Regions from separate parts of the Salinicola sp. JS01 genome, predicted to be linked through region 3. Evidence: predicted binding sites of a transcription regulator. Region 3 holds the regulator's gene; each other region holds the start of a gene.
The links. The regulator LexA, encoded in region 3, represses DNA repair genes until DNA is damaged. The targets are predictions, from matches to a motif close to TACTGTNTANNTANACAGTA.
Positions count from the first base shown of each region.

Region 1: a site for LexA is predicted at 4,924-4,943, ahead of imuA (translesion DNA synthesis-associated protein ImuA). Genes of this name have one in related genera too.
Region 2: a site for LexA is predicted at 2,641-2,660, ahead of QO259_RS05740 (DUF1654 domain-containing protein). Genes of this name have one in related genera too.
Region 4: a site for LexA is predicted at 4,285-4,304, ahead of recN (DNA repair protein RecN). Genes of this name have one in related genera too.

Region 1 is NZ_CP127244.1:4,021,539-4,028,696, forward strand. Features, by position in the region: gene QO259_RS18370 (error-prone DNA polymerase) at 1-2,724, opposite strand, end outside; gene QO259_RS18375 (Y-family DNA polymerase) at 2,721-4,130, opposite strand; gene imuA (translesion DNA synthesis-associated protein ImuA) at 4,135-4,761, opposite strand; gene hexR (transcriptional regulator HexR) at 5,146-6,012, opposite strand; gene QO259_RS18390 (PA3496 family putative envelope integrity protein) at 6,357-6,545, shown strand; gene QO259_RS18395 (sodium-dependent transporter) at 6,825-7,158, opposite strand, start outside.
Region 2 is NZ_CP127244.1:1,251,911-1,259,068, reverse strand. Features, by position in the region: gene QO259_RS05755 (ComF family protein) at 1-50, opposite strand, end outside; gene QO259_RS05750 (hypothetical protein) at 406-600, opposite strand; gene QO259_RS05745 (hypothetical protein) at 1,520-2,182, shown strand; gene QO259_RS05740 (DUF1654 domain-containing protein) at 2,680-2,928, shown strand; gene QO259_RS05735 (LexA family protein) at 2,925-3,368, shown strand; gene QO259_RS05730 (Y-family DNA polymerase) at 3,368-4,642, shown strand; gene QO259_RS05725 (SOS response-associated peptidase family protein) at 4,789-5,031, opposite strand; gene QO259_RS05720 (hypothetical protein) at 5,361-5,822, shown strand; gene QO259_RS05715 (SOS response-associated peptidase) at 5,823-6,485, opposite strand; gene QO259_RS05710 (hypothetical protein) at 6,529-7,092, shown strand.
Region 3 is NZ_CP127244.1:2,069,372-2,076,529, forward strand. Features, by position in the region: gene QO259_RS09375 (hypoxanthine-guanine phosphoribosyltransferase) at 1-418, opposite strand, end outside; gene nagZ (beta-N-acetylhexosaminidase) at 487-1,503, opposite strand; gene QO259_RS09385 (TetR/AcrR family transcriptional regulator) at 1,580-2,236, opposite strand; gene lexA (transcriptional repressor LexA) at 2,555-3,202, shown strand; gene dinB (DNA polymerase IV) at 3,215-4,276, shown strand; gene purU (formyltetrahydrofolate deformylase) at 4,314-5,162, opposite strand; gene QO259_RS09405 (ribonuclease J) at 5,393-7,078, shown strand.
Region 4 is NZ_CP127244.1:4,365,672-4,372,829, reverse strand. Features, by position in the region: gene QO259_RS19980 (formate dehydrogenase subunit delta) at 1-18, shown strand, start outside; gene dnaJ (molecular chaperone DnaJ) at 145-1,296, opposite strand; gene dnaK (molecular chaperone DnaK) at 1,395-3,335, opposite strand; gene grpE (nucleotide exchange factor GrpE) at 3,460-4,083, opposite strand; gene recN (DNA repair protein RecN) at 4,340-6,013, shown strand; gene fur (ferric iron uptake transcriptional regulator) at 6,126-6,575, opposite strand; gene QO259_RS19950 (outer membrane protein assembly factor BamE) at 6,648-7,070, shown strand.

The DNA of each region.
Region 1 (7,158 bases), 2.0 Mb from region 3:
CCGCGACATCACCGCCGGCTTGACCCCGGCACGCGCGGCCAGCCGCGCCACGCTATCGCAGCCGGGCGTGTCGCGCGCCGCCAGCAGGCGCTCGGCATCGGCCTCGGCGAGCCCCTGGATCATGTGCAGACCGAGGCGGATCGCCAGCTCGCCGGTGTCCGCGCCGACGTGTTCGTCCACCGGTTCCAGGGTGCTCTCCCACTGGCTCAGGCGAATATCGACCGGGCGCACCTCGACCCCGTGGCGGCGAGCGTCCTGTAGTACCTGATCGGGCGAGTAGAAGCCCATCGGCCAGCTGTTGATCAGCGCACAGGCGAAGATCGCCTGCTCGTGGCACTTGAGCCAGCAGCTGGCATAGGTGAGCAGGGCGAAGCTGGCGGCGTGGGATTCGGGGAAGCCGTAGCTGCCGAAGCCCTTGATCTGCTCGAACAGGCGCTCGGCGAACGCCTGCGTATAGCCCCGCGCCAGCATGCCCTCGACGATCCGCTGGCGGTGGTGTTCGAGCCCGCCGTGGCGCTTCCACGCCGCCATCGAGCGGCGCAGCTGGTCCGCCTCACCGGGGGTGTAGCCGGCCGCCGCCACCGCCAGCGCCATCACCTGCTCCTGGAACAGCGGCACGCCGAGGGTGCGCGCGAACACCGCCTCGACCTCCGCCGAGGGGTAGGTGATCGGCTCTTCGCCGCTGCGCCGCTTGAGATAGGGGTGCACCATGTCGCCCTGGATCGGCCCCGGGCGCACGATCGCCACCTCGATCACCAGATCGTAGAAGGTGGCCGGCTTCAGCCGCGGTAGCATCGCCATCTGCGCGCGGGACTCGATCTGGAACACGCCCAGGGTGTCGGCGCGCTGGATCATGGCGTAGGTCTCGGGGTCCTCCGCGGGCAGGTCCGCCAGGCCGTAGTCGAGGCCGCGGTGGCGGCGCAGCAGGTCGAAGCTGCGCCGCAGCACCGTGAGCATGCCCAGGGCGAGCACGTCGACCTTCATCAGCCCGACCAGATCGAGATCGTCCTTGTCCCACTGGATCACGGTACGCTCGGCCATGGCCGCGTTCTCCACCGGCACCAGGGTATCGAGCGGGGCGTCCGAGATGACGAAGCCGCCGGGGTGCTGGGACAGATGGCGCGGAAAACCGATCAGGCTCGCGGCCAGCACCAACAGCCGCCGCAGCGGCGGCTCTTCGGGGACGAAGCCGTACTCGCGCAGGCGCGCCGCATCGGGTATCTCATCGCTCCAGCGCCCGGCACAGCGCGCCAGCTGGTCGATACGCTCGGGGGCGAAGCCCAGCGCGCGGCCGATATCGCGGATCGCGCCGGCGGCATGATAGTGGCTGACCACCGCGGTCAACGCCGCACGCTGGCGGCCATAGCGGCGGAAGACGTACTGGATCACCTCCTCGCGGCGGGCATGCTCGAAATCGACGTCGATGTCCGGCGGCTCGTTGCGCTCCGGCGAGATGAAGCGCTCGAACAGCAGCGCGCTATGGGCCGGGTCGATCGAAGTGATGCCGAGGGCAAAGCAGACCGCCGAGTTGGCCGCCGAGCCGCGCCCCTGGCACAGGATGCCCTCGCCGCGGGCAAAGGCGACGATGTCGTGCACGGTCAGGAAGTAGTGCTCGTAACCCAGCGCGGTGATCAGCGCGAGCTCGTGGTCGAGCTGACGCTGCACCGTCTCCGGTACGCCATCGGGCCAGCGCCGCCGTGCGCCCTGGCGGGTCAGCTCGGCGAGCCACGCCGCCGGAGTCTGCCCCGCCGGCACCACTTCATGGGGATAGGTGTACTCGAGTTCGCCGAGATCGAAGTGGCAGCGTGCCGCCAGTGCCACGCTCTCCGCCAGCAGCTCGGCGGGGTAGATCGCTGCCAGCGCGGCACGCGTACGCAGATGGCGTTCGCCGTTGGGGAACAGCGTATCGCCGGCCTCGAACACGCTCTGGTGCTGGCGGATCGCGGTCAGGCAGTCCTGCAGCGCGCGCCGCCCGCGGGCGTGCATGTGCACATCGCCCGCGGCCACCAGCGGTATCTTCAGCGTTGCCGCCAGGGCCTGCCAGCGGGTTAGCCGGGCAGCATCGTCGAGCCCCTGGGTGAAACCGTAGTGCAGCTCCGCTGCCAGCCACAGCCGGCCGGGGAAGTAACCGGCCAGGCGCGCGCCTGCCGCGAGCGTGGCGCTGTCGCCCGGCAGCCACAGCGCGAACAGGCCGGCACCGCCGTCGAGCGCGGCCAGGTCGCTGTCGTAGAGCCGGTACTCACCCTTGGGCGCGCGGCCGCGAATCCGCGTCAGCAGCCCGCACAGCTGGGCATAGCCGTGACGGTTCTCCACCAGCAGCACCAGCTTGAGGCCGCTCTCGCTACGCAGTTCGGCACCCACGATCAGGCGCACCCCGTGGGCCCTGGCGGCCTGCCAGGCACGCACGATGCCGGCCAGGGTCGCCTCGTCGGTGATCGCCAGCGAGTGATAACCAAGCCGCGCGGCGCGGGCGAACAGTTCGTCCGCGGTGGAGGCACCGCGCTGGAAGCTGAAGGCGGAGAGACAGTGCAGCTCGGCGTAGGCGTTGGCCTCGTGGCCCGGCGATTCGTGGGCGCCCGCAGCCGCACCCGGGGGCGTTGTCTCATCATGGGCGCCCGTAGCCGCGCCGGAGCCCGTTGTCTCGTCGCCGTGGGCGGCCGCGCCGGCATCGTTGGCGGCATCGTTGGCGGCATCGCCGGGCGACCAGGCAGGCGGGCGGCTCATCCGAACCACCCGTGCAGATGGAAGCCCTCACCGCCGGGCTCGCGCCAGACCCAGGCATGGCGGCCATCGTGCCACTCGGCCAGATAGTAATCGCGACGCACGTCGTCACCATCCCACCAGCCGCTCTCGATCCGCTCAGGCCCGGCCAGCAGCCGGGCGATACCGGGCTCCGCCGGCGTCATCTCGGCGAGCAGCCAGCCGGGACGCAATCGGGCCTCGGGGGTGTCGGTGGCGCGCGGCCCGGCGGCGGCGAACACGGCGGCCTCGGGGCGGTGCTCGCGATGCTCGACCAGCGGCTTCAGCGCCGCCTCGCCCAGCCGCGCCACCAGCCGCTGATGCAGCGCCGCCCAGACCTGGGCTTGGCGCGCGGGGCCGGCCAGCAGCTCGCGGCGCACCGGGGCGTAGGGGGTGAACCGCGAGGCCGCCAGGGTCACGCTCAGCACCGGCCCTTCAAGACGCACCCGCTCGAGCTGCGCGCGGGTCAGTTCGAGCAGCGTCTCGGCGTCGCGCTGGGGGGCCAGCAAGCCAACCTCGAAGCGCTGCGCCGGGCCACCCTCCAGCCCCAGCACCAGGCTGAAACGCTCGACCCCGGCATCCTGGCCGCGCAGGAAAGCGCTCAGCTCCTGCAGCAGGCGCTTGAGCGGAAAGGCCAGCCCGGCGATGGCGTGCACCGGGCGCTCGAACTCGAAGCTGCGCGAGAAGTGCGTCGCCGGGCGATAGACTGCCAGCGCCAGCGGCCACTCCCCGCGCAGCTCGCCGAGATGGCGCATTACGCCGCCGCCGAAGCGCCGCGCCAGTGCCGGGCGCGGCAGCGTGAACAGCTCGCCGAGCCGGCGGAAGCCGCTGCGGTTCAAGGTCTGCACGCTCTCCGCCGCCAGCCCACTACGCGCCAGCGGCAGTCTCGCCAGCGCCGCTTCCAGCCCGGCGTCGTCCACTGCCAGGCCGTCGTGGGCATTGACCAGCACCCGCGCCGCCGCCGGATTGGGCGCCACCACCAGGCGGTGGGTAAACCCCAGGGCGGCGAGCTCGCCACGTAGCCGCGCCTCGAATGCCGGCCAGGGGCCGAACAGAGCCAGACTGCTGGCGACCTCGAACACCAGCGCATGCGGATAGTCGAGACTCACCTGCCCACTGTAGGCATAGGCCCAGGCGGCCAGACGCTGGCGCCAGCGCTCCACCGCCGCGGCCTCCAGCGGGGCGCAGTCAAGCGCCGGGCAGAACGCCTCGGCCAGCCCGCGCGGCTGGCCGGGTTTGACCCCCTGGTCGCGTGCGGCTTGATTCGCGGCACGAATGCGCTGGCGCGGCGGCGCGCCCTCGAGCAGCGCGAAAGGCGCCGTGGGGTCGTCACGCCGGCGCAGCGCCCCCTCCAGCGCCAGCCGCGGAAACAGCAGACAGGCCCAGCTCACGGCGTCACGCCCCCGCTTCGAGGGCGATGTGCGTGGCACGCGGCCACCCGCCGCGGCACTTGAGCACTTCCAGCGCCGGCGTGCGCCCGGTGCCCGGCGGATGGAGGCGCAGCCGTAGCGCCGCCGGTGAGGCCTCGCTGGCGCGCGCCAGCGGCCGATGCACGAAGCCCAGGGTATCGCCACTCGCCGCGGCCACCTGCAGCCGACGTAGCGCCCGCGCATCGGCCTGCGGCAGCCACGCCAGCACCGCCGCACAGCAGCCGGCCCGCAGGCACTGCTCGGTGGCCCAGAGCGCTTCGCGCCCGCTCACGTCGAGCCAGTGGCAGTGGTCGAGTTCGACCCCGGCGCGCCGCCAGGCCGCCGGATAGGGCAGCGCCGGCGGCGCCACCAGCACCACCGGGCGCTGCTCGCGAGTCAGACGTGCCAGCAGCGGCCACAGCAGCGCGAGCTCCCCGCTGCCGGCACCGCTACAGAGCAGCTCACTGATCGCCCCGCGCGGCCAGCCGCCCGCCGGGAGTGCCGCATCCAGCGTCGGGTGGCCACTGGCGACCGCGCTGGCGGGAGACTCGGCGGCGCTCTCCTGAGCGCGCCAGACGACGCGGCTATCGAGCAGCCGATCGAGCGCACTCACCGCCCGCGGCTCCGGCAATGGCACTGGCACTGGCACTGGCAACGCCAGGTACACCGGAGGCGGCAGCTCGCGGCAACGTGGCGGCAAAGCTGACGATGACACTCAGACATGGGCGACATCCCCCTGGCCTTCGAAGGGGATAGTGTCGCTCACAAACCCAAATACTGTCTATATATACAGTATTTGTGACATGCCTTGGCCCGGCAGCGAAGGGCGCCGCGCCGGCAGAGCGCGTCTGAGCGAACGAGTCCCGAACGAACGCATGGACCGCACGGGCGCGGCCCGGCAAGCGCCGGGGGAGCAGAGAAAAGGCGGAGAGAAGACAGAGAGAGCGGGATTCGAGAGCACGGCGTCCGAGAGCGCGGAACCGAGAAGGCGTGTGCGTCAGGCCGAAGACGAGGGGGTATTGGGCACCCGCAGCGTGCCCAGGCTGCGCTTGATCGCCTTGAGCTGGTCGCTGATCTGCGGGCCGCGATTCTTGGCCACGCCCACCGCCAGCACGTCGATGGTCAACAGATGCGCGATACGCGAGGTCATGGGGATATAGACCTCGGTGTCCTCCTGCACGTCCACCGGCAGCACCAGGCTCACCTCGTGGGCCAGCGGCGAGTCGCTGGGACACAGCCCGATCACCGTGGCGCCGGCCTTGACCGCGGTCTTGGCGCTGGCCAGCAGCGCCCGGGTGCGTCCGGTCTGGGAGATCGCCACCACCACGTCGCCGACCTTCAGCGTCGCCGCCGACATCGCCTGCATGTGCGGATCGGCGTAGGCCGAGGTCTGGATCTGCAGGCGGAAGAACTTGTGCTGGGCGTCGGCGGCGACCACGCCGGAGGCGCCATAGCCGTAGAACTCGACCCGATTGGCCACCGCCAGCGCGGCGATCGCGCGGCCCAGCGCCTCGTTGTCGAGGCTGTCGCGTACCTGCTCGAGGGTCTCGATGGTGGTATCGAAGATACCGTGGGAGAACTCGGAGACGCTCTCGGCATCGGTCAGCGAGAACTGCGCGTACTGGCTGCCCTTGGCCATCATCTGGGCCAGCTTGAGCTTGAACTCCTGGAAACCGGCCATGCCCATGGCGCGGCAGAAGCGCACCACCGTCGGCTCGCTCACCTGGGCTTCGCTGGCGAGATCGGTGATCCGCATCAGGATCACTTCTTCGGGGTGGCGCAGCACGAAACGGGCGACTTTCTGCTCGGAGCGCCGCAGGCGATCCATGTGCACACGCAGTTCGTCGAACAGCGAACGGCTCATGCCCGTCCCTCGTATCGCAGCATTATCGGTCTCGCTTTAGCGTGGGGTGGCTAGGGTCTATACGAAAACTGCCTGCGCTCGGCAATACGGCGTTAAAAATCGGCTCAAAATGCTCATTTACACCCCGTAAACTCCGCTTTTTCGTCGATTTTTGCCTTGTCTTACCTTCGCTCGCCGACTTTTCGTACGAACCCTAAGTATGCCCCACTCGCCGGGTGGGATCACGCGCCCACCGGGCGCCGAAAAAGGGAAAAAAGTCGGACGTCATGATCTTGTAAAGTTGGGTATAGTATGCATATCGGGCACCCAACCCGATGACCTGAGGATGCCAGGAGATTCGATCAATGAAGGACATTGAAAATCTTCACGCCCTGAAGAGCGAAATTTTCGACATTTTCATGCATCTCGAAGTCGACGAGCACGAGCAGCGCAAGCGTCGCGCCGCGGTACGCTACCTGAAGGCGCGTCGCGGTATCGAACAGCGCGCGGAGAGGCGCCGTCTACAGCAGCATATCGCCGAGCTGCCCGACTAGGGCGATCCATTCGGCACACCAGACGCCCCGCTGAGGGGGTGTCTGGCCCTCGGGGCAGCGCCACGCGGCCGCTGCCCTACCCCTTCTTTCGCGCCGATGCCGGCGCTAGGATTTGTACGAAAAGTCAGCGAGCGACGGCCAGACCGGGGCGCGTGGCTGAGACAAAAAATCGGCGAAAACGACACCGGGGCCCGGGAGCATCATGCCCCCGGGCCCCGGCCGTATGCGTCTTTCAGCTTGTGAAAACAGGCGCTTTCGAAACTCAAGCGCTTCCGAGCATCAGAGGCTGTTGAAGAACACCACGATGACGCCGATGGGGGCGACGTAACGCGACACGTAGTGCCACAGCACGCGTCCTTTCGGCCCCAGGCCCAGCTCCTGCTTGACGTCGTCGCTGTCCAGGAACCAGGCGGTGAAGACGATCACCGCGAGCCCGGTCAGCGGCAGCATCAGCTTGCTGGTGAGGGCATCGAGCAGATCGAAGACGTTGAAGCCGAACGGCTGGAAGCCGGACCAGAGGTTGAACGCCAGCAGCGCGGCGATCCCCAGGCTCCAGGTCGCCAGGGCGGCGACGAACGCCGAACCGAGTCGCGACAGCGGCGTGCGCTCTTCG
Region 2 (7,158 bases), 820 kb from region 3:
CGTAAACCACCGGCAGCGAGCATTCGGCCCAGGGTGTGACGTCTGATCATGCGCCTCTCCCCTCCTCTCTTGGCGCCCGCTCACCCTCTCTTGGCGCCCGTTCACCCTCTACTGATGGCGCTTTGCCCTCGGTACCCCGGCACGCAGGCACTCCCTCTCCAGAGAGATCGGCAACCGAAGCGGCGGCTTGAAGGCCGTCACGCCGCGCCCGCCAACCTTGGCTACACTGAGGTCGATCCGCCGATACCCTGGCGCGGGAAACCATTCGCAGTCATGGCCCCTCGCCGGCCCGGCCCTGCACCGGATTCGAGGAGTTTCGCGATGTCACTGGGCAGACAGGAAGCTTTACAGCTGCTGGAATCAGGATTGAAACCGTATCGCGTGCGCGCCTCTTTCAAGGAATAGTCATCCCGCTTCAGTATCAGAGTGAGCCATGATCGCGGCGCCTTCGTGCGCACTATCCCCATCGGTATCTGCAGCAATCGTCGCGCGCTGATTCGCCGCATCGACCTGCTGCGCTCCGAAGCAGAGAATCGCTTCGGTGTTCCCTGTGAGAGATGGCGTCTCGGTGATGAAATCAAGGCAGAAAAGCGCATCCAACTATCACGGTGACTTCCCCAATCGCGGTGACTTCCCCAATCGCGATGACCTCCTCTGCAACCAGGAGTTCTCGAGCGGTCTCGCTTTCCTGCGGGACCAAGCACTCGTGTGCAAAGCCTTCAATGATGGGCCCCGGGGGCAGGGCAAAGCGAGGGGCCTTTGCCAGGAACGGTAAAGGTAGTCTCCAGAAAGAGGGTCAAAGCGCCCCCGAAACGCTCTGCCACGGATAAGCCCACGTCCTCCAGCGGTTGTGAAAGGTGTGCTAGCTCCGGGTAAAGGCAGCCTCCCCGATATCCGGCCAGCCTCCCCTCATCCGCCCGTATCGGCTTTTTCTGCCCACTTTTCCCTCACACGCCCTTGCTCTATCCCACTGCCCATCTTGATTGATATCTGTCCGATATCAGCACCTCATCGAGATCGGAACTGTCCCAGGCTCCTTGAAGCACTCTCCACCCCGACTGGATGAGTAAAACTTACGTTTTCGCAAACGATATTATCGCCATGACACATAGCAAAAATGACAACAAACAAGATAAATCTAATACAAAAATAAAAAATCCTCCTTCTTTACATTCATGACACACTCACTCTCATGAAAACACTCAACCAGACAAGAATAAAACCCTAAACCCTTTTCAACAAAGGATTTTTTGATAGACACACCACTAGAACCCTGATCACAAAAAGCGCAACTGCAGATATGAACACCAGCACATTTAGAGGAATAAAGCCTTAAACATTAGATTTATCTTATTAAGATATCATCTTTGATAAGCAAAGAAAAATTCATCGATAATCATCACACCGCAAAGGAAGGTCTCGCCGATTGCATGCCCATCAGAGAGCGACAACGGCGGGATCGCTGCGGCTCATCGATGCCATATCACCGTCCATCATTCCTGGGGGCTATACGAACAACATGTCACTCTACGAGCGTTTTCAGAGCCGGATGTCGGCCGTCGACAAGCTTGTGAACATGTACAGAGAGCTGTGCAGCGCGCGCGGTATTCTGCCTCGCGGACGGCTGGACGAGGCGCACAGCGACTTGCTCTGGCTGCCGCGCTCGGCGGTTGCCTTCTCGCTGGCAGCCATGGACGCCTACGTCAACGAAGTCGTTACTGACAAGCTGGGAGATTACCGCGCCTACGTGTCGCTCTACGTGCCGATGAAGAACGTGCTCGAGCAGTCGGACGGAACGCCATGTCCGAGCCTGTGCATGCACCGCCGCCCAACCAGCAAAGAGCATCATGGCGCGCGAATCTGGGTCGACCCCTCCCAGCCCAGCGGCCGTACGTCGCTATCGTTCAAGTCGCCGGAAGAGCTGATTGCCGCCTATCGCCTGCTGGGGCATGCCGATATCATCGAGTCGATCGCCGCCATCTGGCCAGGTCCCGCCTGCACCCCCATCGATATCAAGCAGAAGCTGAACGTATTGATCCAGAGACGTAACCAGATCACCTACGAAGGCGACCGCGACCCTGAAGGGCATATACGCCAGATCCATCCGCACTACGCGACCCGCTGCAAGTCGTTCATCGAGAACGTGGTGATACGCCTGCATCGCGTCGCCTACGAGCCTTAGCTGAAAGCGCCGAGGAGGAGGTTCGGACACGCACTGGCCTCTTCCTGGCCACGGCCATGAGGGAGGGCGCAAGGTCCGCGAAACGTTCAACCGACTCGATGCGGTCAAACGAACGATCAGTGCGTCACACTCGGGTCACACGGCAATTGAGCGGCGCTACTAGAGGGAGTCATTGAAACTACAGGGGGCCATCGAGACTAGAGGGGGTCATAGGGACTGGAGAAAATCATCGAAGCCCGAAAAGCCTCGTGAATCAAACTGGTGCGGATGGGGAGACTCGAACTCCCTAATAATTCATATTAATCAATAGCTTACATATAATTCACAACCAAGGCCAGACCATAGATATAGAAGTGGACATCGGCGAGAAGCGCCGGCGTCCAAGCATAGGCCCACAGTTACACTTCCCGCTTCGATCGCCACGCCCCACTAGTCGACATGAGCCCCCTCCTCATGGATACTGTACGTGCATACAGTATTCTTAGGAGCACGCTGTCATGTCCGCTTCGACCAAACGCCAGCAGTCGTACCAGAGCCTTACCCGCCGCATCCAGCAGCAGATCGCCCACGCTCGTGACCGTGAGCAGTGCGAGGTGACGATCTTCAGAATGGATGATGACGACCCCAGCGCGTGGGAGCGCATTCTCGGCGAGTTCGACGAGCTCGATTACGTCACAGTCACCCGCGGCGGCCCCGCTGAGGCGCTGATCGCCTGGGACCCCACCGAAGCGGAGGCAGCGTCATGACCATCCCCGTGGAGTATCTGGGCAGTCAGCGGCAGAGTACGCAGCCGGTGCTGATCCCGATCGCCGCAAGCGAAGCTCGCGCCGGCTTCCCCTCGCCCGCCGACGACTATATGGAGACCGAGCTCGATCTGATCGCCCACATCGTGCAGCGGCCAAGCTCGACGTTTTATGTCCGCGCCGCGGGTGACAGCATGGAGCGGCACGGCATCTTCGATGGCGACATCCTAGTGGTGGACCGTTCACTAGAGCCAGTAGATGGCGATACGCTCATCATCGCTGTCGATGGCGAGATCACCTGCAAACGCCTCGGAAAGATCGGCCAGCGCCCCTATCTGCTCGCCGGCAATGAGGCGTACAAACCGATCCCGCTGGCGAACGCCGATTGCCACGTCTGGGGTGTGGTCACGCACAACGTGCACTCGCTACGCCGGGGGCGGTGATGATTGGCCTGGTCGACTGCAACAACTTTTACGCCAGCTGTGAACGGGTATTCCGCCCGGATTGGGAGGGCCGTCCGGTCGCCGTGCTGAGCAACAACGACGGCTGCGTAATCGCGCGCAGCAACGAGGCGAAAGAGCTGGTCGAGATGGGGGCACCCGCGTTCAAAATCCCGCCGGCGGCGCGGCGTGAGCTGATCCTGGTCTCGAGCAACTACACGTTATATGGCGACATGAGCCGGCGGGTGACCGCGACGCTCCGCGAGTTCACGCCCGATGTCGAGATCTACAGCATCGACGAGTCGTTCCTAGGGTTTGAGGGTTTCTCGGTCGAGCAGCTCGAGGATCATTGCCAGCGGCTGCGCTACATCGTGCGTCGGAACACCGGCATCCCGGTCAGCGTCGGGCTGTCGACCTCGCGCACGCTCGCGAAAGTGGCCAACAAGCTGGCGAAGAAGATCCCGGCCTATGAGGGTGTGTGCCTGCTCCAGCCGGATACCGATATCACGCGCCAGATACTCGAAGACATACCCGTCACCGACCTGTGGGGTGTCTCAGGCCGTCTCGGCCAGCGGCTAGCGCAGATGGGCATCGTTACCGCCTGGGAGTTGCGAGAGGCAGACCCGAAGCGAATTCGGGCCCGGTTCTCGGTCGTGCAGGAGCGGCTCGTCTACGAACTACGCGGCATCGACTGTATCGACACCGACGACTATGGCGAGCCGAAGAAGAACATCATGACCAGTCGGTCGTTCGGGCGGCTGACGTCAGATCCGCACGAAGTGCGCGCTGCAATCCGCGCCCACGCTGCCCGCGGCGCGGAGAAGCTGCGCAAGCAAAGCAGCGTTGCCCGGGCGATCCAGGTACACCTGAAGACCAATCGGCATCGCGAGGACCTGGCGCAGTATCACCCCGCGCTCGTTGTGCAGCTTCCCCACCTTTCAAACGACACGCGGGTGATTGTTGGCGCCGCCCAGGCCGCGCTGGCGCGTATCTGGCGCGACGACTATCGCTACATGAAGGCCGGCGTGATGATGCTGGATCTCGTCGACCAGGCTACTCAGCAGCACGACATCTTCGATTCACCGGAGAGCGATGCAGAGCGTGAGCGATCGGCCAAGGCCAGTGCGGTGATGGACGAACTGAACCGCAAGATGGGGCGCGGTACCGTGCGGCTGGGCGGAACGAAAGGAAAAGCGGACTGGAAGCTCAAGGCGGAGCTGCTGACGCAGCGATACACCACCCGGTGGGACGAGCTGCCTGTCGCGCACTTGAAATAAAAAACCCGGCCCCACGAGAGGCCGGGTCCCACTCCACTTCACTCACAACACCGACGCGGAGAGAGAGCCGCACCAGCGTAGAGACTATCGGCGATGGGCTGACATGCTTGAGTGAGACATTGCCGCTGCGTTGTGTCCGCGATCGCTTACAGCGGGTTGATCAGCGCCGCGTTATGATCATCACTAGGCTTATTGACGGCGGTACTGACGGCCCAGTGCTGGATAAGGCCGGTGTTGATATGCCGAGTGACGCCGCCGGGCGCCTCACGCTCGGTGAAATGGGGATCGAGCCACGGCTCGAGCGATTCATTGTTGAGTGAGATAAGCCTGGGGGAGTGATCGCCGATAGCACGAGGAGCCAGCTCGGCGAATAGGACATAAATCAACACAGCGCTCATTATCCTCAACCAATTGAAAGAGGCTTATCTATCAAAATCGCTCAAACTTAGCAGACTTTAAACACCATCCACCCATAATCGAGACTAAAAAATGATACCACCAAAACAATCACCAAAAAAACAAAATAAATATACTGTTTATTGCCGCGTGGGCAGCCACTGCATATCTGGTTTTAATTTTAGCACTAATAGCGTTATAGCTATGGTCAACATCATCCAATACAGGCATCAGCGATACAAACAAAGATGATCTAAAAACCGTATTCTCCATAGCATCGAGTGCGGTAGCTGCGGTTTCCCTGTCATTCATCACCACACAAATGCTATTGACTCAGGAAAAAGATTTTTCTGAAAAAATAGAAAAAATATTGGAACTAAACAACCTGTTAGAAATTCCACAATCAGCTATATCTCGCATCGAGAACCCCTTAAGCCATGAAAACTTAGCCATCACAGAAAAAAATGATATTGCAAAAATAGACCAATCCATATTACGAATAAATCAGATGTCAACCAAGCTGAAAATCACGCTCATACTAAGGACAGGAAAAAAGAACTCAGAAATCATCGAAGGAATCATAGAATACCTTGAAAGATATTGTCTTTGTCTGGAGAAGTTAGTTTCAGGAAAAACACTATACCCGGAAGATTTCTGCTACAAAAATGTGTCATCACAAGCTTTAGCTATCAAAAATATCGCCAAGCTTCATATTGGAAGAACCTGTGTCACACCTAGTGAGTTTGTGGTTGAATCCCTACGCAAACGGATAAATTGGCTGTGATCACAGCGGATTGATCAGCGCCGCGTTACGATCATCACCAGGCTTATTGACGGCGGTGCTGACCGGCCAATGTTGAATCAGGTCCGCGGCAATGTGCCGAGTGACGCCACGGATCACCTCGCGCTCGGTGAAATGTGGATCGAGCCAGGGCTCAAGCGAGTCATCGGAGAGCGCCAACGGCATTCGGTCGTGCACCTCTTTCGCACTCCCCCGTGCCGGCTCAGTGATGATCGCCACCCCAGGGGCCAAATCATCGCCCCGGTCGGTCCAGATGCCAGCGAGGTACAGCGTCTGGTCGTCGGAACGGGTGATGTAGTGCGGCTGCTTGCGACCATCGACGGATAGCCACTCGTACCAGCCATCTGCGGGAATGAGGCAACGGTGACGCTTGAAAGATGGCGCGAAGTAGCGGCTGGTCGCGACGGTCTCGGCCTTGGCATTGATCGGTTGGGGCGCTTTAGTGTCAGCCCAAGCAGGCCGATAGCCCCACCAGAGCTGTTCGATCGTGACAAATGCCTCGTCATCAGCGCGACGAGCGACACTGATCAGCGTGCCGGGTGGCACATTGTAGCGGGGCTCAGCGTCGGCGAGCAGGTCGGGCTGCGCCACGGCCTCAGCGAGCGCTGAAAGATCGAGGGAATGGAAAGCGAATCGGCCACACATACTGATAATGTAGACATCATCACATTTTTTAGGAAGGAAAAATATGCAGCTTGCAGCCTCGATTATTGTGGCGCTCGTAACAGCCATCTTGACAGCCAATCTCGCCATCTCAAGATTCAAAAGAGAAAGAGTATGGGAGAGGCAAGCGGAGTCTTACTCAAGGATACTTTATGCCATTGAGACAGCCGCCAAATACAGCGAAAGCTACGTATCAGATTACTACGATATGAACAATCACAACCAGGAATTTACAGACAACAGACAAGACACAGCCTTATTGCTCGAAGATAGAAAGAAGGCTGAAGCGGAACTGAAAGAGCTGCAAGCAAAATATCATTTCTTTTTATCGAAGAGCACTCGCACCACATTGGAGAAATTTCACAGAGGGGTTACTTGGGAAGATTGGGAGGATGGGGTAGACGTTGCGCAAAGAGACCTTGAGCATCTAAAAGCACTTAAAAAAGAGATCGAGACTGAGGCAGAGATAGCTGTAGGTGCATCACCCAGTAACACCTTGACAATATTTCAACTATTGTTTCGCTGGTGCGACTTTAAGTTGTCGCCGCTTGTCAAAACACTTGAGCGTCAATTGCGGATAAAATCGTAGACCTGATAAAAAAGACCACCTCTTAAAAACTGGACGGTGACTAGGAGCGACAAGACCACCGGCATA
Region 3 (7,158 bases):
GCACCGCGGTGGAGAGGCTCGCCGCGCCCGCCTCACGGCAGTAGTCGAGAATCGCCGCCAGGGTCGCGCCCTCATCGAGAATGTCGTCGACGATCACCACATGGCGCCCGGCCATGGGGATTTCCGGCGAGACCCGCCAGAACAGCTCACCGCCACGGAGCCCGCCGCGATAGCGCGTAGCATGGAGATAGTCGACCTCGAGCGGGAACCCCAGCCGGGTCAACAGGTGCCCGGTGGTGATCAGGCCGCCGTTCATCACGCAGTAGAACACCGGCAGCTTGTCGCCGAGATCGCGGGTGATCGCCGCGGCCATCCGGTCGAGGGCCTGCTCTACCTGGGCCTGGTCGATCAGACAGTCGGCGTTATCCATGACCTCCTGCATCGAGTTCAGCGCGTCGGGGAGCGTAGATTGAGTCATCGTATACCGTATCAATAGCAGTCGGCGGCAACCGGCAGGGCCGGCGCCGCCTGGGGATAGAGGGCGGATCACTCCGCCTCGTTGAGGGCTTCCAAACGGGCGTGGGTACGCCGCCAGCGCGAGATCACCGCCAGCGACTCGAGGCTCGGCCGGGCGCGGGCGTAACGCAGCTTGGCGATCCGCGGCGCCTGGCGTCCGCTGCAGGCATCCACCACCTCCCGCGCCGCCGCGGGGTCGTTGCAGATCACCGCCATATCGCAGCCGGCGGCCCAGGCCGCCTCGGCGCGCGCCGCCGGCGTTCCGGCGGCGTGGGCAGCCGCCATGGTCAGGTCGTCGGAGAAGATCGCGCCCTTGAAGCCGAGCTCTTCGCGCAGCAGCCCCAGCCAGCTGGGCGAGAAGCCCGCGGGGCGCTCGTCGAAGGCGGGAAAGATCACATGCGCCGGCATCACCGCATCGAGCTTGCTCGCCAGCCGCGCGAAAGGCACCAAATCGTGCGCGCGCAGCGCCTCCAGCGAGCGTGGATCACGGGCCACCGAGTGGTGGGAATCCTGCCGCGCCCCGCCATGGCCGGGAAAGTGCTTGCCGATGGCGACCATCCCAGCATCGTGCAGGCCATCGATGAAGGCGCCGGCCAGCGCCGCGACCACCTCCGGGTCGGGCGAGAAGCTGCGCGAACCGATCGCCGGCGACTGGTCGTCGTCGAGGTCGAGCACCGGGGCGAAAGTCAGGTCGAAACCGCACGCGGCCATCTCCATGCCCAGCAGCCAACCGGTATCCAGGGCCAGGGCCAGCGCGGCTTCCGGCGACTCGGCGAACTGCCGCCCCAGGGTCGCCATCGGCGGTAGCCGGGTCACACCCTGCTTGAGCCGCTGCACGCGCCCGCCCTCCTGGTCGATGGCCACCAGCAGGTCCGGCCGGCAGGCGCGAATCTCGCCGATCAGCGTCTGGGTGGTTCCCGCATCCGGGGTGTTGCGCGCAAACAGAATGACGCCCCCGACCTCGGGGCGCGACAGCAGCCGCCGCTCTTCCTCACGCAGTCGAGTGCCCTCGACGTCCAGCATTACCGGACCCAGCGGTTGTGTCATAGCCGTTACCTGAAACCGTGAAGCGCCCGATTCTAGACGACCCGCCAGCGTCATGACAGAGGTCGGCGCCGCCGCATCAGCTCACCGCGGTCTCCGCCGGCTCCAGCGGTGCCAGCATGGCGGCCGCCACCACCGGCTTGAGCCGCCGGATCAGGTCGCGCACGGTGACATGCTCGTGATACTCGGTGTCGGCGATATCGCGCAGCGCATCCAGTCCGGATAGCGTGAATACCACGGTACCGAGCATGAAGTGGAGCCGCCAGAAACGCTCCGCCTCCGGCAATTCCGGCGTGGCCAGCCGCAGGCAGGCGACGAAACGGTGAAAGGTTTCGCCGTAGTGCGCCTGAATGTAGCGCCGCAGATGCCCCTGGGCCTGGGTATAGGCGAGCCCCAGAAGCTTCATGAATATCTTGAGACTGTGACGCTCCGCCGGAACCTCGAGCACGCTCTCGGCAAGGCGCTCGAGCAGCACCTCGAGCGGAATGGTCTGCCCGCCATAGTGGCGCTCGAGCCCGTCTAGCGCGTGATTGAGGCGCTCGGCGAAGGGATCGAGATAACGCGCGAAGACCGCCTGGATCAGCGCCTTTTTGGAACCGAAGTGATAATTGACCGCCGCCAGGTTGACCTTGGCCCGGGTGGTGATGTTGCGCAGCGACGTCTCGGCGAACCCTTTCTCGGCGAACAGCACCTCGGCGGTGTCGAGAATGCGGGTCACAGTGTCGGACTGGGCCATGGACTACCTCTTTACTGTCGATATCGGCGGCTTTTCACTGACATCGAATCTGTCGGCCAACGCCTGTCGAATCAGCTGAAAAACGCCTGTTTGAAACGCTTTCGAATCTAACCACCCCAGACGTCACGGCACAATCGCGGCAAACGTCGAAGGCGCCCTTTCCCCGAGACCTTCCACGAGACCTTCCACCGAGTCTTTTACCAAAGCCCCTTCCCGGCACCCTTTCCTCGCCCGCCCCCTTTCGCTACCCCGCATGACTGGATACAATTCCAGACTGTATACATGACCAAGCCCTGACAGGCCCCGGGGAGACGCCCAATGTCGAGACCGCTCACCGCCCGGCAGCAGAACGTCTACGATTTCATCGTCAAGACGATGACCGAGTTCGGCTATCCGCCCACCCGCGCCGAGATCGCCAAGGCGCTGGGATTCCGCTCTCCCAATGCCGCCGAAGAGCACCTGCGTGCGCTCGATCGCAAGGGTGTGATCCGCATGATTCCGGGGACCTCCCGCGGGATCCGACTGCCCACTGCGGCCGGGACCGCGGAACCCACCGACCCCGCCGAAACCGGCCTGCCGATCGTGGGTAACGTCGCCGCCGGCAGCCCGATCCTGGCCGCCGAGCACATCGACCGCTACTGCCCACTGCCGGCGGACTACTTCGCCCCCAGGGCCGACTACCTGCTGCGTGTGCGTGGGCTGTCGATGAAAGACATCGGCATCCTCGATGGCGACCTGCTCGCCGTGCATCGCACCCAGGAAGTGCGCGACGGCCAGATCGTGGTCGCCCGGCTCGACGACGAGGTCACGGTCAAGCGCTTTCAACGCCGCGGGCGCCGCGTCACCCTTCTAGCAGAGAACGCCGACTTCGCCCCCATCGAAGTCGATCTGGAGCACCAGCAGCTGGATATCGAGGGTCTCGGCGTAGGCATCATCCGCGGCGGCAACGGCCTGGGTCTGCAGTAGCCGTCGGCAGCCATGCGCAAGATCCTCCACGCGGACTGCGACTGCTTCTACGCCGCGGTGGAAATGCGCGACGACCCCGGGCTGCGTGACCTGCCGCTGGCGATCGGCGGCAGTGCCGACAAGCGCGGGGTCATCGCCACCTGCAACTACCCGGCGCGGCGCTACGGCATCCATTCGGCGATGCCCACCGCACGCGCCCTGCGTCTATGCCCCGAGCTCAAGCTGCTCAAGCCTGACTTCGATCGCTACCGCCGCGTCTCGCATGACATTCAAGCGGTATTCCACGAGCTGACTCCGCTGGTGGAGCCGCTCTCCCTCGACGAAGCCTATCTCGACGTCAGCGAGGTCACCCGTTTCCAGGGGAGTGCGACCTGGATGGCGCACTGGCTCAAGCAGGAGGTGCTCGCGCGTACCGGCATCGTGGTCTCGGTGGGCGTGGCACCCAACAAGTTCCTGGCCAAGATCGCCAGCGACTGGGACAAGCCGGACGGCCTGTTCGTGATTCCGCCCGCACAGATGGCGAGCTTCATCGAGGGTCTGGCGGTCGACAAGCTGCATGGGGTCGGCCCTGCCACCGCGGCCAAGCTGGCGGGACTCGGCATCGCCACCTGCGCCGAACTGCGCGCGCGGCCGCTGGAGCAACTGATAGACACCTTCGGCAAGTTCGGCCAGCGCCTGCACGAGCTGGCCCACGGCATCGACGACCGGCCGGTCAACGTCACCCGCGAGCGCAAGTCGGTCAGCGTCGAGACCACCTACGACAGCGACCTGCCGGACCTCGCCCAGTGCCACCAGGCGCTGGCACCGCTGATTGTGCGTCTCGACGAACGCCTGGCCCGCCATGGCCACCCCGATATCGGCAAGCAGTTCGTCAAGGTGCGCTTTCACGACTTCACCAGCACCACTCAGGAGACCGGCGCCCGCGGCGTGATCCATGCGCGCTTCCACGAGCTGCTGGAAAGCGCCTGGCAACGCGGCGGCCGCCCGGTGCGCCTGCTCGGGGTCGGCGTGCGCCTGGCGCCGGAGGCCGAACAGCGCCAGCTCGGCCTGTTCGACGGCGAGCAGCCGGCCTGACGCCGCCGGCGCGACGCCAGCGACACCGCCCGAAGGTTCAGGAGAAGACGACGGTCTTGTTGCCGTGGATCAGGACGCGATCCTGCAGGTGCCAGCGCAGGCCGCGGGCGAGCACGGCCTTCTCCACGTCACGCCCCAGCCGAACCAGATCCTGGGGTGTATGGCAGTGCGACACCCGCTGAATGTCCTGCTCGATGATCGGCCCCGCGTCCAGCTCCTGGGTGACGTAGTGGCAGGTCGCACCGATCAGCTTGACCCCGCGCTCGAACGCCTGGTGGTAAGGCTTGGCGCCGGCGAAGGACGGCAGAAAGCTGTGGTGGATATTGATGATGCGCCCGGCGTAGCGCTCGCACAGCGCCGGCGGCAGGATCTGCATGTAACGTGCCAGCACCACGCTGTCGGCCTCGGCCGCATCGATCAGCCGCTCGACCTCGGCGAACGCGGGCGCCTTGTCGGCGGGGTCGACGCTCACCCGATGGAAGTCGATGCCGTGCCACTCGACGAGGGCGCGCAGATCATCGTGGTTGGAGATCACGCAGGGAATGTCGCAATCGAGCTCCCCCGCCGACCAACGGTAGAGCAGGTCGACCAGACAGTGCGACTCGCGCGAGACCATCAGCACCACACGCTGACGCCGGCTGGCATCGCTCAGCCGCCAATCCATCGCGAATTCGCGGGCAATGGTCTCGAACTCGGCCCGAAAGGCCGCGGCCCCCAGCGCCTCCGATTGAATGTCGTAGCGCATGAAAAAGCGCCCGTTATCGAGGTCGGAGTGCTGGTTGGCCTCGATGATGGAGCCCCCCTGGGCGGCGATGAAGCCCGAGACGCGGGACACGATCCCGACCCGGTCTGGGCAGGAGACGATCAAACGATAATTGTGCGGCATAACTCACGCTGACAGGGTCGATGAAACGAAAAGTCGCCGCGCACCGAGAGGACGCGACGACGCAACCTGCCTCGGTAGCGGCGGCACGACACCCGCCGCGCTCGGGGCGGCAATATTGTACCCGATTCGCCGTGGCTGCGGCGCTCGCCTTTACGCGCGCCGATCCCGGTTTGAGCGGGCCGAGAACGATGCCTTATAGTGAGACGAGACTTTTCCCGTTAAGGAAGCCGATGTTTCGTCCGCGCGCGCAGATCCGCCCCCGCACCTATCCGCCTCTGCTGTTTCATCCGTTGGGCGGCTGCGGTGAAATCGGCATGAACCTTTCGCTCTACGGCTACGACGATCACTGGATCGCGGTCGACTGCGGCATGATGATCCGCCAGGATCTGCCCGACGCCCCGCTGCAGATTCCCGACGTGGCCCACCTGGCGGCAGAGGGCATGATTCCCGAGGCGGTGTTCATCACCCACGGTCATGAAGACCATATCGGCGCCCTGGCCTGGATCTGGCCCCACTGGGGTTGTCCCGTCTATGCCACACCCCTGGCGATCGAGATGCTGCGTGCCAAGTTCCTCGAACGCGGTCTGCGCACCGATGCACTGCGTCCGGTGATGCCCGGCAGCAGCGTCGAGCAGTCCCCCTTCAAGGTCGGCTTCGTGGCGGTCACCCACTCCATTCCCGAGAGCTGCGCGCTGGCGATCGAGACGCCCGGCGCGCGCGTGCTGCACACCGGCGACTGGAAGCTCGATCCGGCGCCGCTGATCGGCCCGCCGATCGACTCGCGCTCCTTCGAGCGCCTGGCGCCGCTGGATCTGGTGGTGGCCGACTCGACCAATGCCGACGTCGAGGGTCACTCGCGCAGCGAGTCGGAAGCCGGCGCCGCACTCGAGGCGGTGATCCGTGAGTGCCGTGGACGGGTAGCGGTCAGTTGCTTTGCCAGCAATCTCGCGCGCATTCAGTCGCTGGGGCAGATCGCCGCACGCTGCGGGCGCCGCGTGGCGCTGCTGGGTCGCTCGATGGAGCGCATGGTCGCCATCGCCCGTCAGCTCGGCTATCTCGAGGACTTTCCGCCGCAGGTGCCGACCTACGATCTCGGCTATCTGCCGCCGGAGGAGATCTTGATCATCGCCACCGGCAGCCAGGGCGAGCCGCGCTCGGCCTTGTCGCGACTGGCCCAGGGGCGCCATCCGCTGCTGGATCTGGAAGCGGGCGATCACGTCATCTTCTCGGCGCGCGCCATCCCCGGCAACGAGCGCCCTATCGAGCGCCTCAAGAACGGCTTCAAGCGCCTCGACGTGCATATCCACGACGAGCACTCGGACCCTGCGCTGCACGCCTCGGGGCATCCCGCGCGGGACGAGCTGCGCCAGCTCTACGGCTGGCTCAAGCCGCGCCTGCTGCTGCCGGTGCACGGCGAGCTGACGCACCAGGAGGCCCACCGCGAACTCGCCGAAACCCTCGGCATCGCGGTGCCGGAGCGGGTCGTCAACGGCGACCTGCTGGCACTGGAGAACGGCACGCTGAGCCCGCGTCGCCACTTCCATCTGCAACCGACGCTGCTCTCGCCGCGCACCCGCGCCGGCAGGCCCGGCGCGGCCACCAGTCCGCGCCGCGCTGCCAGCTCGCTGTCGATCGCGCTCACGCTGCTGCCGACCGAGACCGGCTGGACGCGCATCGGCAGACTGCTGTGGGACAGCGAGAGCGCGCTCGATCTGGACGAGGAAGCCCTGGCGGACTGGCTCGATCAGCGCATCGACGCCATCCCGGCGGACTCCCTGCTGCAGCTGCGTCAGCAGCTGTTCACTCCCCTCACCGAGTGGCTGAAGGCGCATCTGGCCAAGCTGCCGGAGCTGCATCTGCAGTTGATGCCGGCCGACCCTCAGCCCGAACACGAGGTACGCACGGCCTCCGGCTGACAGCCCGCTACCTGCGTGCACCCGTGCACGAAAAACGCGCCGAGCATAGGCTCGGCGCGTTCAGATTTCATGGAAAAACC
Region 4 (7,158 bases), 2.1 Mb from region 3:
ACCTCGGACGCGGGCTAGCCGCCGCGACCCGCGGGTCGGCAATCACCACCAAGACAGCGCCACTAATACAGCGCCACCAAGAAAAAGCCCCCGCCGGACGAATCCGGCGGGGGCTTTCTCATGACCCTGCGAGCGGCGCCGGGGTCAGGGCTTCATGTCTTCGAAGAAGCGCTTCACGCCGTCGAACCAGCCCTCTTTCTTGGGCGAGTGGCGGCTGGCACTGCCCAGGCTCTCCTGGAACTTGCGCAGCAGCTCTTTCTGCTCTTCGGAGAGATTGACCGGCGTCTCCACCACGACCTTGCACAGCAGGTCGCCGGCGGGGCCGCCGCGCACCGGTTTCACGCCCTTGCCGCGCAGCCGGAACAGCTTGCCGGTCTGGGTCTCGGCGGGGATCTTGAGCTTGACCCGGCCCTCCAGGGTCGGCACCTCGAGCTCGCCACCCAGGGCGGCGTCGACGAAGTTGATCGGCACTTCGCAGTGCAGATGACGCCCGTCACGCTCGAAGATCGGGTGCGGCTTGATATCGGCCTGGACGTAGAGGTCGCCCGCCGGCCCGCCGTTGAGCCCGGACTCGCCCTCGCCGTTGAGACGAATACGGTCGCCGGTATCCACCCCGGCCGGGATCTTCACCGACAGCGTGCGCGTCTCGCGTACACGGCCCTCGCCATGGCACTTGCGGCACGGCACCTTGATCACCTGGCCGCTGCCGTGGCAGGTCGGGCAGGTCTGCTGCACGGCGAAGAAGCCCTGCTGCATGCGCACCTGGCCCTGGCCGTGACAGGTCGGGCAGGTCTCCTTGCTCGAACCGGGCTCGGCGCCGCTGCCGTCGCAGTGCTCGCACTCGACGTGGCGCGGTACGCGGATATCGACCGTGGTGCCGAAGACGGCATCCTCGAGATCGAGCTCCAGGTTGTAGCGCAGATCGCTGCCGCGCTGGGGCGCGTTGGGGTTGCGTCGACCACCGCCGCCGCCACCGAAGATATCGCCGAAGACATCGCCGAAGATATCGCTGAAACCGCCGGCCCCGGCACCGCCGAAACCGCCGCCACCGAAACCGCCGCCGGCCTGGCCGTCGACACCGGCATGGCCGAACTGGTCGTAGGCCGCGCGCTTCTGGTCGTCGGACAGCACCTCGTAGGCATCGGAGACCTCGCGGAATTTCTCCGCCGCCTGCTGATCGTCCGGATTGCGATCCGGATGGTACTTCTGTGCCAGCCGGCGATAGGCCTTCTTGATCTCCTTGCCGTCGGCGCCCTTGTCGACGCCCAGCACTTCGTAGTAGTCACGCTTGGACATGACGTTGTTCGCCTCCGTATCGATGCCGTGCAAACGACAACGCGGGAGTCGTGTCTGGCTCCCGCGCTGCTGCCGTCACACGACGTCAGACGTCGTGATTATTGCTTTTTCCGATCGTCGTTGACTTCCTCGAACTCGGCGTCAACCACGTCATCCTCTTTCTTGCCGCTGGCCTGGGCGTCGTCGGCCTGGGCACCCGCGTCCTGACCGGCGCCTTCGCCCTGCTCGGCGTACATCTTCTGCGCCAGGTTGCCGGAGGCTTCGGTGAGCGCGTCGAGCTTGGCCTGGATGGCGTCCTTGTCGTCACCCTTGAGCGCTTCCTCGAGCTCGCCGATGGCGCTCTCGATCTTGCTCTTCTCGTCGGCGTCGACCTTGTCGCCGGCCTCTTCCAGCGTCTTGCGCGAGGCGTGGATCATGCCGTCGGCCTGGTTGCGCAGGGCGACCAGCTCTTCGAACTTCTTGTCCTCGGCCTCGTGCGCCTCGGCATCCTTGACCATCTGATCGATCTCCTCGTCGGAGAGACCGCTGGAGGACTTGATCACGATCGACTGTTCTTTGCCGGTCGCCTTGTCCTTGGCCGTGATGTTGAGGATACCGTTGGCGTCGAGATCGAAGGCGACTTCGATCTGCGGCACGCCGCGCGGTGCCGGCGGAATGTCGGCGAGGTCGAAGCGACCCAGAGACTTGTTCTGCGCCGCCTGCTTACGCTCACCCTGCAGCGCGTGGATCGTCACGGCCGTCTGGTTATCCTCGGCGGTGGAGAAGGTCTGGGTCTTCTTGGTCGGGATCGTGGTGTTCTTCTCGATCAGCGGCGTCATCACGCCACCCAGGGTCTCGATGCCCAGGGTCAGCGGGGTCACGTCGAGCAGCAGCACGTCCTTGACGTCACCGCCGAGCACGCCACCCTGAATCGCGGCACCCATGGCCACGGCTTCGTCCGGGTTGACGTCCTTGCGGGCGTCCTTGCCGAAGAACTCGGCGACCTTCTGCTGCACCAGCGGCATGCGGGTCTGGCCGCCGACCAGGATGACGTCGTGAATCTCGCTGTTGGAGAGACCGGCGTCGTCCATGGCGGTCTTGCACGGACCCAGCGAGCGGCTGACCAGATCTTCGACCAGCGACTCGAGCTTGGCCCGGGTGACCTTGATCGCCAGGTGCTTGGGACCGGTGTTGTCGGCGGTGATGTAGGGCAGATTGACTTCGGTCTGCTGGGCCGATGAGAGCTCGATCTTGGCCTTCTCGGCGGCTTCCTTCAGACGCTGCATGGCCAGGCTGTCACCGGACAGGTCGATGCCCGAATCGCTCTTGAACTGCTGCACCAGGTAGTCGATCAGCTTGAGGTCGAAGTCCTCGCCACCCAGGAAGGTGTCACCGTTGGTGGCCAGCACCTCGAACTGCTTCTCGCCGTCGACGTCGGCGACTTCGATGATCGAGATGTCGAAGGTACCGCCACCCAGGTCGTAGACCGCGATAGTACGGTCGCCGGTGGAGCGATCCATGCCGTAGGCCAGCGCAGCCGCGGTCGGCTCGTTGATGATGCGCTTGACCTCGAGACCGGCGATGCGGCCGGCGTCCTTGGTCGCCTGACGCTGGGAATCGTTGAAGTAGGCCGGCACGGTGATGACCGCTTCAGTCACTTCTTCACCGAGATAGTCCTCGGCGGTCTTCTTCATCTTCTTGAGCACTTCCGCGCTCACCTGCGGCGGTGCCAGCTTCTTGTCGTTCACCTGCACCCAAGCGTCGCCGTTATCGGCTTCGACGATGCGGTAAGGCACCATCTTGATGTCCTTCTGGACGACGTCGTCCTTGAACTTGCGGCCGATCAGGCGCTTGACGGCGTAGAGCGTGTTGGTCGGGTTGGTGACCGCCTGACGCTTGGCCGCCTGGCCGACCAGGGTCTCGCCGTCATCGGTGTAACCGATGATCGAGGGCGTGGTGCGAGCGCCTTCGGCGTTCTCGATCACGCGAGTCTTGTCACCGTCGAGCACGGCGACGCAGGAGTTGGTCGTACCCAGGTCGATACCGATGATGCGTCCCATAATTCCTCACCTCTAACAATTCGTTGACGATTCGATACGTTGTCTTGGCGGCGCGTGTGTGGCGCGATTGACTGCTATCTGGGGGCTTTCGGGCGCCTTTCAAGCCCCGTCGGCCCAGATTGCGTCAGGCCGACTTGCTGACGATGACCATCGCCGGCCGCACCAGACGCCCGTTCAGGGTGTAACCCTTCTGCATCACATCCATGACCGTGTTGGGGTCGAGCTCCGGATTGGGCACCATGCTCATCGCTTCGTGGAACTGCGGATCGAACGGTTCACCCTGCGGGTCGATCTGCTCGACGCCGAACTTGGCGAGCACGTCGAGCTGCATCTTCAGGGTCATCGACACCCCCTCGCGGTGGGTCTCGTCGACCTCCTGCATGCTCTCCAGCCCCTTTTCCAGACTGTCGACCACCGGCAGCAGCTCCTTGACGAACTTCTCCAGGGCGAACTTCCGGGCCTTCTCGGCATCCTGCTCGGCGCGGCGACGGGCATTCTGGGCCTCGGCCGCGGCACGCATCGACTGATCCTTGGCGTCGGTGAGCGCCTGCTCCAGCTCTTCGACCCGCGCAGCCAGCACTTCTGCCTCGGGGTTGGCGTCGCCGCCGGTCTCGCCTGGCTCATGCTCGAGTTCGTCGGCAACCGCGTCGAGATCACCCTCGAGCGGCGCCTGGGTCGGCTGCGGTTCGCCATCGCGCTCGGCGCGCTCGATCTCTTCGTCGACGGGCTTCTGCGGATCTCTGACCATGAGTCTCTCCCGATATAGATGTGATGAAAGCACCAGTATGAAGACAGCGTCGGCGTCATCGACGCTCGCTATTGATGTCCAAGTGACTGCCTATATGGGGCTGCCCGCGACGATCTCAAGCGTTGGCAGGCGTTGCGTGAGCGTCCGTGCACGCCACACGAGCCTCGGGCACCGCGGGGTGGATTGAAGCGCCGAACCGACTACTGTATAAACGAACAGACTACTGTATGGCCGCCATCGATCCTCGGGAGGCAGCATGCTGATCCAACTCGCCATTCGCGACTTCGCCATCGTCGACACCCTCGATCTGGAGTTCCAGTCCGGCATGACCGCCATTACCGGTGAGACCGGGGCGGGCAAGTCGATCCTGCTCGGCGCCCTCGGGCTCTGCCTGGGCGAACGCGCCGATGCCGGCGGCGTGCGTCATGGCGCCGAACGCGCCGATCTCAGCGCGCGCTTCGATCTCAGCGGCCGCGCCGAGGCGCGGGCCTGGCTCGCCGCGCGCGAACTGCCGAGCGAGGATTGCCTGCTGCGCCGGGTGGTCACCGCTTCCGGACGCTCCAAGGCGTGGATCAACGGCCAGCCCTGCACCATCGCCGACCTGCGCGAGCTCGGCGAGTGTCTGATCGACGTTCACAGCCAGCATGCCCACCAGGCGCTGCTCAACGAGGAGACCCACCGCCGTCTGCTCGACGATGCCGCCGGCCAGCGCCGCGCGGTCGACGAGCTGGCGGCGCTGTACCGCCAGTGGCAGAGCCTGCGCAAGCAGTATCGTCAGCGCAGCGAGAACGACGAGGAGCGCGAGGCCAAGCGCCAACTGCTGCGCTATCAGGTGGAGGAGCTGGATCAACTGGCGCTGCAGGCGGACGAGCTGGAGTCGCTGGAGCAGGAGCAGGAGACCCTGGCGCATCTGGAGGAGACGCTGCGCGAGGCGCAGTTCGCCGCAGACTGCTGCGACCACGACGAAGGCGGCGCGCTGGGCCTGCTACTGCAGGCGCACACGCGCCTGTCGCGGGTGCCGGGCAGTGACCGCGGCAGCCTGGCGGAAGCGCTCGGCATGCTCAATGATGCCCAGATCCAGCTCGAGGAGGCGGCCCGGGAGCTGCATCACTTCGTCGAGTCCACCGAGCTCGATCCGCAAAGGCTGGCTTGGGTCGACGAGCGCCTCGGCGAGATCCATCGCATTGCGCGCAAGCACCACGTCATGCCCGACGAGCTGGTCGCGCTGCATCAGCGCCTGAGCGCCGAGCTGGCCGACCTCGATGGCGGCGACGACGATCTCGACAGCCTGCGCGCGCGGCTCGAGGAGACGCGCCAGCAATACCGCGACGCCGCCCGCCAGATCAGCGAAGCGCGCCAGACCAGCGCCACCGAGTTCGCCCGTCAGGTGCAGGAGCAGCTCGCCTTCCTGGGCATGGAGAAGGCGCGCTTCGCGGTCGAGGTCAACCCGCTGGAGACGCCGCAGCCCCACGGCGTCGACCGCGTCAGCCTCTTGATCAGTGCCAACCCCGGTCAACCACCGCGGCCGCTGGCCAAGGTCGCCTCCGGCGGCGAGCTCTCCCGCGTCAGCCTGGCGATCCAGGTGGTGGCGGCCAGCCACAGCACCCTGGCCACGCTGGTGTTCGACGAGGTCGACGTGGGCATCTCCGGGGCCACCGCCGAAATCGTCGGCCAGCTGCTGCGCCGGCTGGGCCAGAAAGCCCAGATCATGACCGTGACCCACCTGCCGCAGGTCGCCGCCCAGGCGCACCAGCATCTGCACATCGAAAAGCAGTCCAGCGACGAAGCCACCCGCACCCAGATGGCGCAGCTCGACGAGGCGGGCAGAGTGCGCGAGATCGCGCGCATGCTCGGCGGCGTCAAGCTCTCGGAGCGCACCCTGGCCCACGCCCGCGAGATGCTGGCGGCGAGCCAGACCGGGGCGCACTGAGCGTCACCGGCACCTCGCCACCGGGACCGATCCCACCACACACAACGCAGAACGCCGACCCCTGGGGGTCGGCGTTCTAGTGATGTATCCGGTGCCCTGGCGGGCCTGGGTGTCACTTCTTGCTGCTGTCCTGGCGCGTCGCCTTGGAGCCGCGCGGGCGGACGTAGAGCACCAGCGCGTGCTCGACCAGCTCGTAGCCGTGCTCCTCGACGATCTCGCGCTGGCGCCGCTCGATCTCTTCGTCATAGAACTCGACGATGTCGCCGGACTCCAGGTCCACCATGTGGTCATGGTGCTCTTCCTGGGTCATCTCGAACACGGCATGGCCGCCGTCGAAATTATGACGCACCACCAGGCCGGCGGCCTCGAACTGCGTCAGCACACGGTATACGGTAGCGAGGCCGACGTCTTCTCCCGACTCCAGCAGCGCCTTGTAGACGTCCTCGGCACTCATATGGAGCTCTTCTTCCATACGTGTCGCTTCGAGAATCTGCAGGATCTTGACACGCGGCAGAGTGACCTTGAGTCCCGCCTTGCGCAATTCTTGGTTTTCGTCTGCCATGGTCGCTCTTCGCAGTGGCGTCCCGTGTCGGGTATGATCAATCCACGCAACGATAGTGAAAGACGGACTCAAATGCAAAACCTGATCAGAACGGCCGTACTCGTGCTCGCAGCGTCTCTCATCGCTGGCTGTAGCTACTTTGGCGTCTACAAACGCGACCTCGTCCAGGGCAACCTCATCACCCAGGACATGGTGTCTCAGCTCCATACCGGCATGAGCCGCGCCCAGGTCGTTCAGGTCATGGGAACGCCGCTGATGGAAGCGCCCTTCTCCTCCGACCAGTGGGACTACGTCTTCTATCTCGACAAGGCCTACGGCGGCACGGTGGAGAAGCGGGTCACGCTCACCTTCGCCAACGACCAGGTGGTCGACATCAAGAAGTCCGGTGACATGAATGCCGACGTCGAACTCGACCAGGACAGCGGCCCGGGGCCGGCGGTCGAAGGTGCCGGCGAAGGTGCTGCGGTGCCGCAGGTCGGCCCCACAGGCCTCTAAGGAATCACTGCATAAATGCCTGCACGAGCGAATGACTACGTTGCGCGGTACTCGAAGGCTCGCCTAACCCCCAGTTATGTCTCGCCTT